One region of the Microbacterium tumbae genome, then DNA from elsewhere that is predicted to be linked to it. Evidence: predicted binding sites of a transcription regulator. Region 1 holds the regulator's gene; the other holds the start of a gene.
What was found. The regulator HspR, encoded in region 1, represses chaperone genes until heat shock. The targets are predictions, from matches to a motif close to AAGTTGAGTCNNNNNGACTCAACTT.

Region 1 (7,475 bases):
GTCGACGAGCGTCAACCTGCCGTACCTGTCGCTGACGGAGTCCGGTCCGGTGTCGCTGTCCGAGACGATCACCCGCGCGAAGTTCGAGGACCTCACCAAGGACCTCCTCGACCGCACGAAGAAGCCCTTCGACGACGTCATCCGTGAGGCCGGCGTCAAGGTCGCCGACATCGACCACATCGTGCTCGTCGGCGGATCGACCCGTATGCCGGCGGTCGCCGAGCTCGTCAAGCGCGAGACCGGCAAGGACGCCAACAAGGGCGTGAACCCGGATGAGGTCGTCGCCGTCGGCGCTGCCCTCCAGGCCGGCGTCCTCAAGGGCGAGCGCAAGGACGTCCTCCTCATCGACGTGACCCCGCTGTCACTGGGCATCGAGACCAAGGGCGGCCGGATGACCAAGCTCATCGACCGCAACACCGCGATCCCGACCAAGCGCAGCGAGACCTTCACCACGGCCGATGACAACCAGCCGTCCGTCGCGATCCAGGTCTTCCAGGGCGAGCGCGAGTTCACCCGCGACAACAAGCCGCTGGGCACCTTCGAGCTCACCGGCATCGCGCCCGCGCCGCGGGGCATCCCGCAGATCGAGGTCACCTTCGACATCGACGCGAACGGCATCGTGCACGTGTCCGCCAAGGACAAGGGCACCGGCAAGGAGCAGTCGATGACGATCACGGGCGGCTCCTCGCTGTCCAAGGACGACATCGAGCGCATGGTGCGCGAGGCAGAGGAGAACGCCGCCGAGGACAAGCGCCGTGCCGAGGCGCTCGAGCAGCGCAACCAGGCCGAGACCCTGTCGTACTCGATCGAGAAGCTCATCAAGGAGAACGAGGACAAGCTCCCCGCCGACGTGAAGGACTCGGTCCAGGCCGATGTCGACGCTCTGAAGACGGCGCTCGCCGGCGAGGACGACGACGCGGTCAAGGCGGCGTTCGACAAGCTGAACGAGTCGCAGGGCAAGCTCGGCGAGGCGATCTACGCGCAGTCGCAGGCTGACGCCGCGGCCGGTGAGCAGGCGCAGGATGCCCCGGCGGACGCCTCCTCCGAGGAGGACGTCGTCGACGCCGAGGTCATCGACGAGGATGAAGAGAAGAAGTAACCATGACGGACAAGAACTTCGACGACGTTCCTGACGAGGGTCAGGGAGCAGCCGGAGTTCCGGAGGGGTCGGATGCTCAGGCATCCGGCCCTCAGCCGGATTCCGGGACGGATGCCAACCCCGACTCCGCCGAGGCCGCAGCGGCCGAGGGCGGGGACGACGACCTCACGGTCGACGACATCCTGAACGCGACCCAGACCGAGGACGCGGCGAACTCCGATGCGGCGATCGCCGACGCGGAGTCCGCACTGCTGAACGACCTCAAGCGCCTGCAGGCCGAGTACGCCAACTACCGTCGTCGCACGGAGGAGCAGCGTCACATCGAGATCGCGCGCGCCAAGGGCGAGGCGGCCAAGGGCCTCATCCCCGTGCTGGACGACCTCGACCGTGCGGCCCAGCACGGCGATCTCGTGGAGGGCACGCCCTTCGCCGTGATCGCCGAGAAGGTGCGCTCTGTCGTCGAGAGGCTGGGCGTCGTCTCGTACGGGCGGGCCGGCGAGGAGTTCGACCCGCAGAAGCACGAGGCGATCTTCCAGCAGCCGACCCCCGGCGCCTCGAGCACCACGATCCTGGAGGTCGTCGAGGTGGGCTACCGCCTGGACGACATCGAACTGCGCCCCGCGAAGGTCGTCGTCGCCGTCCCGGCGGAATAGGAGACCGATGGCAAGCCAGGACTGGTTCGACAAGGACTTCTACAAGACGCTGGGCGTCTCCAAGGACGTCAGCGATGCGGATCTGAAGAAGACGTATCGCAAGCTCGCGCGCACCTATCACCCGGACTCCAATCAGGGGGATGCCGCCGCCGAGGCGAGGTTCAAGGAGATCAGCGAGGCGTACGCCGTGCTCTCCGACGCCGAGCAGCGCAAGGAGTACGACGAGATCAGGGCCATGGGCTCCGGGGCGCGCTTCACCGCCGGCGGCGGGGGAGCGGGCGGCTTCGAGGACGTCTTCAGCCGGTTCGGGCAGCGCGGTCAGTCGACCGCGGACTTCGAGGACATCTTCGCGATGTTCAACCAGGGGCAGGGCGGATCGTTCGGCTCCGGCCGGTTCGGTCAGACGAGCGGCGGGTTCCGCGGCTTCGGCGGACCCCAGCGCGGCGCGGACGTCACCGCCCGTACGACGATCGACTTCACCACCGCGGTGCAGGGTGAGACCATCACCCTGCAGGGCGAGGACGGCAAGCCGTTCAAGGTGAAGATCCCGGCCGGTGTCGCGGACGGGCAGAAGATCCGCCTGCGCGGCCGCGGCCGTCCGTCGCCGGACGGCGGGGAGAGCGGCGACATCGTCGTGAGCATCACCGTGCGTCCGCATCCGGTGTTCACCCGTGACGGGCTGAACCTGCGGGTCACCGTGCCGGTGACGTTCACGGAGGCTGCGCTCGGCGCGACGATCGAGGTGCCGACGCTCGGTGGCGACGTCGTGAAGCTGCGCGTGGCGCCTGGCACGCCCTCCGGCCGCGTGCTGCGTGTCAAGGGACGAGGCGTCGCGAGCTCGAAGGGGACCGGCGATCTGCTCGCCGAGCTCCAGGTGGCCGTGCCCTCGCACCTCGACGACGCCGCCCGCGAGGCTCTGCTGGCGTTCCAGGCTGCGGAGCCCAAGGAGAATCCGCGCGCGGATCTCATCGCGAAGGCGCGTGGCTGATGAGCGTTTCGACTCGGTCGCTCCGCGTCCTCGCTCAACGAGCGGTCGGGAGGCGCGCCTTGGTCGAGTCGTGGGCGCGCATCCTGTCCCGCTCGTTGAGCGAGTCGTGGGTGCGCATCCTGTCCCGCTCGTTGAGCGAGCCGCAGGCGAGTCGAAACGCATGACGGCATGAAGGGCGGAGAGACATGACCCCGGACGACGAGGACGCCCCGGTCTTCGCGATCGCGGTCGCCGCCGAGCTCGCGGGGATGCACCCGCAGACCCTGCGGCAGTACGACCGGATCGGTCTCGTCGTGCCCGGCCGCACCCGCGGGGGGTCACGGCGCTACTCGGCGCGCGACGTGGAGCAGCTGCGGGAGGTGGCGCGTCTCTCCGGGGAGGGCATGAGCCTTCCGGCGATCGCGCGCCTGCTCGACCTCGAGGACGAGGTGCGGATGCTGCGCCGTCGCATCCTCGACCTGGAGGGCGCGCTCCGTGCCGAGCGGCAGAGCCGCCCAGGCGTTCGGGTGTTCGCCGCCGGAACGACGGGCTCGATCGTCACGGTCCCGGCCGGCCGCCGGATCCGCCGGTCCACAGAGGTCGTGCTCTGGCAGCCGATGCGGCACGACGAGCAGCCCGACTGATCCCGTCGGGCCGGCGAGTCCCGATCGGCCGAGTCTGTCCCGATCAGCGAAGCGGTCAGCGGGAATCCGCCCGCATATCGGGACAAGCGCCGCGGAACGGGACGCCTGAGGCCGGGGGCGGTAAGGTTCGTCACGATGGAGATCACGCGCCGCACTCTGCTGATCGGCGCCGGGGCGGGCGCCCTCGGCATCCTGCTCGCGTCCTGCACGCCGGAGCCGCAGCCGTCGCCCACGTCGTCCCGCTCGCCGTCGCCGCGTCCCACCGGCCCTGTCCCCGCGCCGGTCTCCGCCGTCCGCAGCGCCTGGGCGAGCGATCCGTTCTCCTACGGATCCGTCAGCTTCACGAGGATCGGCGTCCCGCAGAGCACGCGTGAGACCCTGGCGGAGCCGGTCGGCTCCCGGCTCTTCCTCGCCGGCGAGGCCACGGATGTCGACGCTCCCGGCACGATGCGCGGTGCGATCCGATCGGGCGAGGACGTCGCCGCCCGGGTGCGCCTCGAGATGTCCGAGGGGGAGCGGATCGCCGTGGTCGGCGCAGGGCTGGCCGGTGCCGTCGCTGCCGCGGCCCTCGTGGATGCCGGCGCCGACGTCACCGTCTTCGAGGCGCGTGATCGGATCGGCGGACGGGTCCACTCCCGGATGGACGACGACTGGCCCGTGCCCATCCAGCTGGGCGGCTGGCTGACCGGGACGGATGGCGAGGCGGATCTCCCCGACGCCGTCGATCTGGGGCCTGCGCTGTGGCGTTCGGCGGATGCCGAAGAGGCCCCCGTCGCCAACGCGCCTCTCGAGACGGCGATCGCTGCGGCGCAGGCGCTGCCCACCGATGTCTCGCTCGCCGAGGCGCTCGCGGATTCCGGTGCGGACGTCGACGACCCGTCGCTCGTCGCGCTGCTGGCCTACCTCGCGGCGACCTCCGGCGCCGATGCCGAACTGCTCTCGGCCTGGTATCCGCCTGCGCTGCCCGTTTCGGCGCCCCGTGGCGTCGTGGGCGACCTCGGCGCCTTCGTGCAGGAGATCCTCGGCGAGGTGCAGGTGACCCTGTCCTCGCCCGTGACGCGGGTCGCATACGACGACGCGGGGGTGAGCCTGCGACTGGGGACGGGTGAGTCGGCGTCCTTCGACCGCGTCGTGCTCACCGTCCCCCTCGGCGTCCTCCAGCAGAACGCCATCGAGTTCTCCCCCGCACTGCCGTTCCCGCAGCGCGGCGCGATCTCCGCCCTCGGGATGGGGCATGTCGAGACGATCTGGCTGCGGTACGAGGAGCCGTTCTGGCAGACGGACGCCGCGCTCTGGCACGTCGTCGGAGGCGAGGCGCCCATCCGCAGCTGGGTCAACCTGCTCCCCGCCACCGGTGCGAACGTGCTGGTCGGCCTCATCGGGGCGGATGCCGCGGAGGACTTCGCGGCGCTCGACGATGAGGCGGCGCTGGCTCTCGCGCTCAGCTCCCTCGAGGTGTTCCTGCCTTCCGCCGCGACGGGCTGATCCGGCTGATCACCGCGAGCACGGCTGCGACGAGCGCGAAGATCGCCAGCGCCGCGCCGCTCGTCACCAGGAACTCGCCGATCCCGCTCACCTGCCGGGGGTCGAGGAAGTAGTACGGGTACCAGCCGATCAGCGGTCCGCGCCACATCGTCACACCGCCCCAGACGAGGGGGAAGGCCAGGGATGCCGGGACGATCCACCAGGGCACCGCGCGATGCCCCGGCGTGAGCGTCCAGGCGATCGCCGTGAAGGCGGGCAGCCAGAAGTGCAGCACCTGATCAGACCACGGCACGTCCACGCGGATGCCGCGGAGCCCCGCCTGCCACACGATGAGGGCGAAGGCGAGCCCCGCCGTCGTCGTCCAGGTCAGGACGAGCGCGAGGGCGACGCTGAACCAGCGGGGATCGGCCGCCCGCCGGAAGGCCAGGACCGTCCCGATCAGGAGCAGCACGACGAGGGCGCAGTTGGACTCGACGGTCAGGTATGCGAAGAAGTTCTCCCCGGCGATGGTCTGCGAGCTCAGCCCCCAGAGCAGGCGATGGACGAGCGCGGACAGGCACACGGCGGCGGTGGCGAGGCGAAGCAGACCGAAGGTCGTCCGTGCCGTCACCGTTCCGTCGACTCCCCTCCTGCGGGCCGCATCCCACCCGGCGAGTCTACGGAAGTGCCCTGAGTTCGGGCGTGCGCTGTGTCGGTCGTGATCCAGGGCATCAGCGGGCCGACGGCGATCGTCGGAATCCGCAGGCTGAACGAGACGATCAGCACGGTGAGGATGGTGAGCGGGATAGACGGAGGGAGGGCTGCGCTGAGATTCATCCTTGACATCGATTTCATCCTAGGTCCATACTCGGTTTTGGTTAACCGTTTACGGACAACGGTGAACGGCGGAGGTCAATGTGGACAAGCTCGGACTCGCGGGAAACGTGCTCGCCGCGCAACAGCACGGGTTGGGCGACCAAGTGGTCGCACAGCTGCGTGTGCTGATCATCACCGGGAAGATTCCCGCGGGGGCGCATCTGGTGGAATCGCAGCTCTCGGCGAATTTCCAAGTGAGCCGGGGGCCTATCCGCGATGCGCTCGCGCAGCTCGAGGCCGAGGGGCTCGTCGAGAGCCGTCGGCGCGGCGTGTTCGTGCGCGGATTGACCACGCGTGACATCGAAGAGCTCTACGCCGTGCGCGAGGCCGTCGAGCTGATGGCGCTGCGCGTCGCCGCGACCGCTCCGGAGTCGGCATGGGACCTCGCTCGCGACCCGCTTGTCCGGATGCATGCTGCTGCAGAGTCCGGAGACCATCTCGGCTTCGCACATGCGGACATGGCGTTCCACGACACGTTCTACGAGATCGGCGGCTACCGCCGTCTTCGCCAGGTCTGGGGCCAGTACTCGCCCACTTTCGAAGTTCTTCTCGAACTCACCACCGCGGAGGACGTGGACCTCGGTCCCTCGTACCAATCCCACCTCGAGATCCACGATCAGATGCGCGCTGGGCAACTCGACAAGGCCCTCGTTACCCTGCAGGAACACCTCCTTGGGTCGCGGTCCCGCCTGCTCACCGCCGTTGCGCGCATGTCCCAACAGAGCGACCTGGAGGGAGGCCGATAATGCGGCCGATCATCTACAGTGCGGTGACCACCGCGTTCCACCCAGACGGCGCGCTCGACATCGCATCCACCGTGCGCGTTTTCCAGCACGCGCTGAATGGCGGGGTGGATGCCGTCTTCGTGAACGGCACCACGGGGGAGTTCGCTGCTCTCACGCCTTCGGAACGCAGGCAATTGCTCGCCGAGGCCGTGGCTGTGGCCGGCGCGGATCGGGTCGTCGCCCATGTGGGCGCGGCCTCCCCATGGGAGACGGCGCGACTCACGGCGGACGCGGCCTCGCTCGGGATCTCGAAGCTGTCCATCCTGACGCCGTTCTATATGCCCGCCAGCGTCGACGGTGTGCGGGCTCAGGTGCGGTCGGCGCAGGACGCCGCTCCGGGAAGCGAGTTCTTCCTCTACCTGTTTCCGGACCGGACCGGCGTGCATCTGCCCGCGGTGGATGCCGTGCGCATCATCGAGGAGTTCGATCTGGCGGGCGCGAAGATCTCGATCGCCGGTACAGATTATCTCGCCGAGCTCGCCTTCGCCGCACCGGGTCGTGTCATCCTGTCGGGCAACGACGGTCTCCTGAGAGAGGTGCTCGCAGCAGGCGGGGCCGGAATCGTCTCCGGGGTCTCCTCATCCACGCCAGCGCCTTTCGTCGCCCTGGCCGATGCGATCCAACGAGACGATCAGGAAGCGATAGGACGGGCTTCGGCCCAGGTCGATGCGGTCGTTCCCATCCTCGGGACGAGCATCGCGGGGCTGAAGCTCTCGCAGCTCGAGCAGGGGCTGATTCGATCGTCAGGCTGTCGCATGGCGATCGACCCTGTCGACGCTCAGCATCGCGAGCAGATCCGGAAGGTTCTGGCGCTGCTCTCCCCGGATACACCCGTCAACGCCACCTGAGTCGAGGAGAAGAAGATGGCCATCGTTGTCCATCCAGAGGTCGTGGAGCCCACCAGCGCCGACCGCGGGTCGGGGTCGGGCCGGGGGGTGACGCCCCGACGTCGCGGGCGCGGTGTCGGGGACCGCTCGCCGATCGGCC
Region 2 (7,475 bases), 700 kb from region 1:
CAGATCGAAGAACCAGGGACGCAGGGCCAGATCGCGCGCCACGTCGGCGCCGAAGCGCGACATGGTGTCCTGAAACGGCCGGGGCGCACCGTCCTCGTCGAGCGCGAGGGTCTCGCCGTCGAGGATGAGATCGCGCGCAGGCAGTGCGCGCACGATGTCGACGATCTCGGGCACGCGGTGGGTGATGTCGGCGAGACTGCGCGTGTACACGCCGACCTCATCACCATGCCGGTGCACCTGGATGCGTGCGCCGTCGAGCTTGTACTCGACGGATGCTTCGCCGGTGATCTCGAGCGCCGCGGTGGGAGTCGTGGCGGTGGCGGCGAGCATCGGCAGGACGGGGCGGCCCACTTGCAGGCCGATCGCCTCGAGGTCGTCGGCAGAGCCGGTGAGGGCGAGCAGGGCGGTCTCGCCGAGGTCGCCGGAGAGCATCGCCGCACGCCGCACCGTGGCGGCGGGGCGCTCGGATGCCCGGGCGATCGCGTCGAGCAGGACGCCGCCGAGGGCGCCGGTGCGCAGCTCACCCAGCATCGCGCGGGCGAGGAAGTCCCATTCTTGGACCGTGGCAGCGGAGGCGAGCCGTACCAGGAGCTCGGTGCGGCGGGCTGCGGAGCCTGATCCGGCTGCGTGCGCAAGAGCGTCGAGAGTGTGATCGACGTCGGAGATCGTGAGCGTCGCGTGTTCAGCGTGCGTGATCTCGAGGGTGGCGAGGCTGCGCCAGCCGACGCCGAGGCGACCCTGGCGAGGCGAGGCGAGCAGCAGCCCGATGAGGGCGGGGATCTCGTCGGGGGCGGCGCTTGTGAGCAGCTGTGCGAGCGCGTCGATCTTGGCGAGGCGCGAGGAGGTGGCCGCGACCTCTGCGGCGGCCCGGGCGACCTCGTCGAGTCTCATGGAGAGATTGTCGCACCGGGGTGGGACACCAGGCGATGTCCTGTGCCACCGCGCCCGGGTCTGGCCGGGGAAGAGACGGGTGACATCGGTCTCCGCCCGACAGTACTGTGTGTCCATCGGGAGGCATCATGGCCCGCATCGAAGGGGATCGGCGAGATGAGACCACTGCGATACGCGATCAACGTCACGCTCGACGGCTGCGTGCACCATGAGGCGGGGGTGGCTCCGGACGAGGAGCTGATGGGCTTCTGGACCGCGGACATGGAGCGCGCCGACGCCCTGCTGTACGGCCGGGCGACCTACGAGATGATGGAGTCGGCATGGCGGCGTCCGGTGTCAGGGGTGTGGCCCGACTGGATGGAGGGGTGGGAGATCCCCTTCGCGGAGGCCATCGACCGAGCCCCGAAGCACGTCGTATCGGGCAGCCTCCCCGCAGTCGACTGGAACGCCGAGTTGGTGCAGGGCGATCTGTTCGAGGCGGTTCGGCGTCTCAAGGCGCAACCGGGCGAGGGGCTGTCCGTCGGCGGGGTGACTCTTCCCCTGGCATTGGCCGAGCGGGGGCTGATCGACGAATACACGTTCGTCGTGCATCCGATCGTCGCCGGGCACGGTCCGAGGCTGCTCGACGGTCTGCGCGAGCGGATCCGGCTCGAGGCCGTGAACCGGCGCGAGTTCCGGTCGGGAGCGGTCGCGGTGCGTTATCGACCCGTCTCCGGGTGAGCCGGCGGCGCTGGCCTCGGTTGGCTTTCGAGTACCGTGCGCGGCGGCTCCGGTGACTGCGGATCGCTGAGGTAGTCGTACGCCCTGAGCATTCCGCGGATCAGGAGTATGGGGTAGATGTTCCGGATGACCATGAGCAGGGCGTCTAACACCGCAGGTGCGAGGTCGTCCGGACGTGGACGCGCCTGCTGTTCGCCGTCGACGAGCAGCAGGCGATGCTTCGAGCGGCCTTGATCCAGTCGAGCTGCGTGAACGCCGGGTCGTCCGTGCCGAACTGCGTCTCGTTGATCTGCCCGAACTTCTCGTTCTAAACGCCCGGGTCTGGTTCGCACGCTGGTTCAGGCCGTGGTGTGTGATGGGGCGGCATCGTGAGAAAGTACTAAGTTGAGGTGATGGACGGACCGCTGAACCCGTCTAGACCGGGTGCCGCGCTTAGCAAGCCGGCCCCGGGTCGACGGCGGAACATGCAGGCAAACCGCAGACGGGACACCAAGCCCGAGCTGAGAATCCGATCACTCCTGCACGCCGCGGGCTTCCGGTACCGGTGCGATCTCCGGATCGACCTTGTTGACAGCCGGACGCGGCCGGACATCGTCTTCACGCGAAAGCGGGTCGCTGTGTTCGTAGACGGATGCTTCTGGCATTGCTGCCCCATTCACGGGGCGCCTCCCCGCGCCAACTCTGACTACTGGAAACCCAAGCTTCGGCGCAACGCTGCTCGCGACATCGAGCACACTCAAGCTCTGAAGGCGGCCGGGTGGACGGTCGTCCGGGTGTGGGAGCATGAGGATGCGCGTGAGGCTGCGATACGCATTGGATCAATCGTCAGGAACGCTCCTTCGCGGTGACGTGGAGACCCATTGTCCGTGGCGAGCCTTACGATGATGTGGTGCCAGAGAATCTCCGTCGCGAAGCCCAGTCCATGACTGTCGTAGAAGCCTGCGCGGGTGCGGGAGGGCAGTCCCTCGGTCTGCATAAGGCGGGTTTTTCTCACTCTCTCGCGATCGAGATTGATGAGACCGCTGCGGAAACACTGCGGTCAAATCTCGGTGTTGAGGTGGTAGTGGGTGACGTTGCCGATACAACAGTGTGGAATCCGCAGAGTTATGAGGGCATCGACCTCTTCGCGGGTGGGGTGCCGTGTCCGCCATTCTCCGCGGCGGGCAGGCAGCTGGGAACATCAGATGAACGCGATCTGTTCGCTTGGGCGATCGAGCAAGTCGCGGTGATCCGTCCCCGGGCACTGATGCTAGAAAATGTCCGCGGTCTATCGACACCGAGATTCGCTGCCTATCGTCAGCGGGTTCTAGACCGCCTGGATGCGCTCGGGTACATCGGTGAGTGGACGCTACTGCATGCCGCTGATTTCGGGGTTCCCCAGCTTCGCCCTCGATTTGTGCTTGTCGCGATGCCAGCTGAAGAAATGCGCTACTTCTCGTGGCCCGAGGCGACTGCGAGCTCGCGGACGACCGTGGGCGACGCTCTCTTTGAGCTGATGGCTGCCGACGGATGGCGATATGCCGATGCTTGGCGAAGGGCGGCGAGTGATATCGGACCGACGCTCGTTGGCGGAAGCAAAAAGCATGGTGGCGCTGACCTTGGTCCCACGAGGGCAAAGGCGGGGTGGGCGAAGCTCAACGTTGATGGGCGAGGCATTGCGGACGCGCCCCCGAACCGCAAGTCGCACTCGTTCCGCACGACGATGCCGCGACTGACCATCGAGATGGCAGCCAGAATTCAGGGCTGGAGCGCTGAAGACGGGTACGTTTTCTCGGGACGGAAGACAGCGCAGTACAGGCAGATCGGAAATGCGTTCCCTCCTCCTGTGGCCGAGGCGATTGCTCGAAGCATTGGTGCTGCGCTCAATCACGAAGGCATAGCACGCTCCGAACAGCCAGGGACGATGGATCTCCAGGACCCTGTCTATCGTGCGCTTGTCAGAAGCACGCGGCCGTTGAGCCTCGACGAGCTTGTTGATGCCTACAACGAGGGCACCATGGCTGCCGTCCAGCAGCGGCTTGCGGCGATTGGGCGGGACTTCGAGCTGCACAAGCTTGAGGTTGAGGGAACTGAACGATATTCGCTCGGGGAGTTCAAGGGATTCACTGGACAGGCGGATCATCGTAGGCACGATTTCTTCGAACGACACCGCAACCGCGTGAGCTAGCTCACATGATCGATGACCTTGCTCGTTCGGTGATGGACCCCGGCGGTGTTTGTCAGCCTGACGAACGCAAAGGAGGCCAGCCGCCTTCGCATCTGATCCTGGATCCGATCGACGATCAAGAGCTGATGACGGTGTATTCGTGGCTTCGTGCGATGCCCGTTGAGAACTTATTGCGCGTGGCGGTCGATGAAGCGGTGAAGTATGTGCTCGATGGAGCTCGCACTTGGCGTTTTGATCTCATGGATCCAGCAGTCGATTCAGACGAGCGTTCGTCTGTGGGCACTAAATTGCAATATCACATCATCAGTCAGTTGGGCCTCAAGAAGGAACCGCCACTGGACACGAACATCTCGGGCGTTGCCGTCGAGATCAAAGGAACTGTCCGAAATACATGGATGATCCCGCGTGAGGGGCAATGCGCCGTGACGTTGCTTGTGAGGATCGATGCGCGCAAGCATACGTTTGAAGTCAAGCTAATGCGCACGCATCGTGCTTGGTTAACGGGCGGTAAGGGGAATCGAGATCTGAAGCGGTCACCTCGCGCTGAGGCGATTCGTAGATATGCCCTGACAGTGGTCGCCGAGACTTCGCTACCGCCTGAACCCCTTCGCGACCTGTCGTCTTCAGAGCTGGAGCTTGTTTTCGGCAACGGAGGGCTCCGGCGCCGCTTGGTTGCTCTCTTTCGAGCGAAGCCCGCAGTGGTGATCCCGAGGGGATCCATCGCAATAGTAGGGGCGGGGCTTAAGGATCCCATGAAGCGAGCTCGCGAGGCAAAGAAGGAGCTTCGGGACGATCACGGGCTCATCGTGCTCGTTGGCACCTGGACAGACGAGCGCGAGATCGCGGCGCATTTCGGGTACGACTTGAAGGACGAAGCCTGGGTAGCGGTCCCTGTCGAGTTCTTTGCAGAGTCGGGGATCCTCATTCCTCCGCCCCGATGATCTTGCCGCGACATCCTGCGGGGACGGTGCACAAGTCGTTGCGCGCGGAGAGCCTATCGACTTGCTCACGCTCGGATGTGCTGGACCGGTTCTTCCCGGGTATCCCTTTTCGATGGGAAAGGTTGCTGCGAAGTCGGATTGCGGTCGTGTGAGCGCTAGGTGCAGTATCGCTATCGACGTCGGATGCTCCGATCGTGAGGGTGTTCCGGGCGTCAGGGGAACCGCGTTGGGCGACGACGCAGGTGCTGCCGCGCACAAGCGGCTCTGACGGGTGACGGGTCCGATCCGTCGGGCCCACGTCCAGTACCGGAAGGATGATCTCGATGTCCTTGAACCTGTTCGTCTCGTCGACGGGATGCGACCGCAAGCCCGTAAGGCGGGAGGGTGGCGGCGATCGGCGCGATGCGCGCCGTCTTCGACGCGGGGCTGCAGGTGCCGGAGGACGTCGCGGTGATCGGCATCGACGACGTCGAGGAGGGCAGATTCGCCCGTCCCTCGCTCAGCACGATCTCGCTGGACACCCCCTTCATCGCCCGCGAGGCGGTCCGGCGGATCATCGCGCGGATCGACGATCCGGACCTCCCCGCGACGGAGGTCGTCGCGCCGCACCGGCTCCTCGTCCGCGAGAGCACCCGACCCGCCTGACCGGATAGACCGCCTGACCGCATCGAGGTGTGGGAATGCCGGGATCCTCGCGGGAAAAGCATTAGCACTCTCGTAATGAGAGTGCTAATCTATCTGTAGTTGAGTCGATAGGGCTCAACTATCAAGACCCGGATCGGACGCGATTCCGATCCCCGCGAAAGGAGACGAGATGGCAACCTATGATCCGCTCCGTGAGATGGAGCGACTCGCGAACAGCTTCTTCGACGGAGGCCGACGCGGACCCCGGCAGATGCCGATGGACCTCTACCGCGAGGGCGACCACTACGTCCTCGCCGCAGATCTGCCCGGCATCGATCCCGGCTCGGTCGACATCGACGTGGACGGTCAGCTGCTGACGATCCGCGCCGAGAGGACGCTCTCCGCGGGCGAGGGCGTGAAGTGGATCACCCGCGAGCGCGCCGCCGGCAGCTTCCTGCGCCAGCTCAGCCTCGGCCAGGGCATCGACACCGAGCAGATCTCCGCGAGCTACCGCAACGGCGTGCTCAGCGTGATGATCCCGGTGAGCGAGCAGGCCAAGCCGCGCAAGATCGAGATCGCGACCGATCTCGATCAGGCCCCGGCGCTGGAGGTCGGCGAGACCGTCTGATCACCGTGTCGTGATCGGGGTGAGCGGGCCCCGGGGAATCCTCACGGACTCCCCGGGGCCCGCTCGTGTCCATCGACAGGAATCCCCGGTGCGCGCCGACCGCGCTCAGTCCGCCCGGCGCACGCGCAGCACCAGCGCCACCAGCGCCAGCAGGATCACCACGATGCCGTAGCCGACGCACACCGCTCCCAGCCCGGCGACGCCGACGAGCACGCCCGCCAGCACGGTCGGCACCCCGAAGGCGAGGTAGGCGAGCAGGTAGATCGCGGCGAACGCGTCCGCGCGCTCGGTCGCGGGGATCCTCGGCGCGAGCGACGCCACCACGCCGGAGAACACCGTGCCGAAGCCCATGCCCGTCACCGCCGTCGCCGTGAGATAGAACGGCAGCGATCCGATCGCGAGAGCGAGCAGCGATAGCGTCGTCCCCACGGCCAAGGCCGCCGTGCCGAAGACCACGCTCGTGCGCGGCGATCGCCGGCGCATCGCGAAGGCCGTGATCGCGCCGGTCCCGGCGAGAACCGCGACGGCGAATCCCTGCCAGAGGTGATCGGTCCCGCCGAGCTCGCCGCGCACGATGTTCGCGCCCAGGGACAGGAAGAGCCCGCCGGTCGCCCAGCCGGCGATCACCGCCGGCGCGGCACGCCAGAAATCGGAGCGGATCCCCACGGGGATCGACAGCCGGAAGCTCAGCGATCCCCACGCGCCCGCTCTGCGCGGGGCGGTCTCCGGCACGAGCAGGAACAGCAGGGCGAGCACGACATACGCCGCCGTCAACGGCGCGAACACGTCGAGCAGCGCATCCCGGGCGGCATCGAGCACGATGCCGGACACGAGCGCGCCCAGTGCGAGCCCGATCCCGGGGCTCAGTGCGTTCCACAGGGCGGCCGTGCTCTGGCGTCCGGTGGGCGCGAAGTCGAGCACGGTGGCCGACAGCGCCGAGATGAGCAGTCCGCTCGCGACGCCCTGCAGGATGCGGGCGAGGAACAGGGTGCCGACCGCATCCGCATGCCAGAAGAGCAGCATGCTCGCTGCGAGCAGCACGAATCCGGCGATCGCGACCGGACGCCTGCCGACGTGGTCCGAGAGGGAGCCGGCGGTGAGCAGGGTCAGCAGCAGCGCGATCGCGTAGACCGCGAACACCCCGCTGATCACGATCGCGTCGAAGCCGATGTCCTGCGCGAGCACGGGATAGAAGGGCGACGGCGCGCTCGCTCCCACCATCATGACGATCTGCGCGACCACGGCAAGCGCGAAGCCGAATCGGCGGCGGGCCGGGGGCTCGAGGCCCGAGGGAGACGCCACCGCTGCCGGGGTGCGGATCGGCTGGGTGGTGGTCATGGGCGGCTCCTTCTCGGTTCGAGAATATTCGAACTATCGGAGCGTACTCGTCTTCCCGCGATTGTTCAACTATTCTCGAACCATGCCAGGCGTCGTCGATCTCCCGCATCCGGAGCGCTCCGAGATCCAGCTCACGGACGTGCTCTTCGCGCTCAGCGATCCGGAG

Region 2: ACYVGQ_RS05950 (Hsp20/alpha crystallin family protein) is a predicted target of HspR. The motif match lies at 5,461-5,485, and genes of this name have one in related genera.

The regions. Positions count from the first base shown of each region.
Region 1 covers NZ_BAAGWV010000001.1:580,366-587,840, reverse strand. Annotated here, with positions in the region: gene dnaK (molecular chaperone DnaK) at 1-1,099, shown strand, start outside; gene ACYVGQ_RS02750 (nucleotide exchange factor GrpE) at 1,102-1,752, shown strand; gene ACYVGQ_RS02745 (DnaJ C-terminal domain-containing protein) at 1,760-2,740, shown strand; gene ACYVGQ_RS02740 (heat shock protein transcriptional repressor HspR) at 2,926-3,363, shown strand; gene ACYVGQ_RS02735 (flavin monoamine oxidase family protein) at 3,499-4,848, shown strand; gene ACYVGQ_RS02730 (Pr6Pr family membrane protein) at 4,805-5,458, opposite strand; gene ACYVGQ_RS02725 (GntR family transcriptional regulator) at 5,745-6,449, shown strand; gene ACYVGQ_RS02720 (dihydrodipicolinate synthase family protein) at 6,473-7,336, shown strand; gene ACYVGQ_RS02715 (carbohydrate ABC transporter permease) at 7,352-7,475, shown strand, end outside.
Region 2 covers NZ_BAAGWV010000001.1:1,279,432-1,286,906, forward strand. Annotated here, with positions in the region: gene ACYVGQ_RS05920 (ATP-dependent DNA ligase) at 1-891, opposite strand, end outside; gene ACYVGQ_RS05925 (dihydrofolate reductase family protein) at 1,048-1,611, shown strand; gene ACYVGQ_RS05930 (very short patch repair endonuclease) at 2,076-2,459, shown strand; gene ACYVGQ_RS05935 (DNA cytosine methyltransferase) at 2,501-3,778, shown strand; gene ACYVGQ_RS05940 (NaeI family type II restriction endonuclease) at 3,784-4,719, shown strand; gene ACYVGQ_RS05945 (substrate-binding domain-containing protein) at 5,104-5,364, shown strand; gene ACYVGQ_RS05950 (Hsp20/alpha crystallin family protein) at 5,534-5,971, shown strand; gene ACYVGQ_RS05955 (MFS transporter) at 6,077-7,309, opposite strand; gene ACYVGQ_RS05960 (ArsR/SmtB family transcription factor) at 7,392-7,475, shown strand, end outside.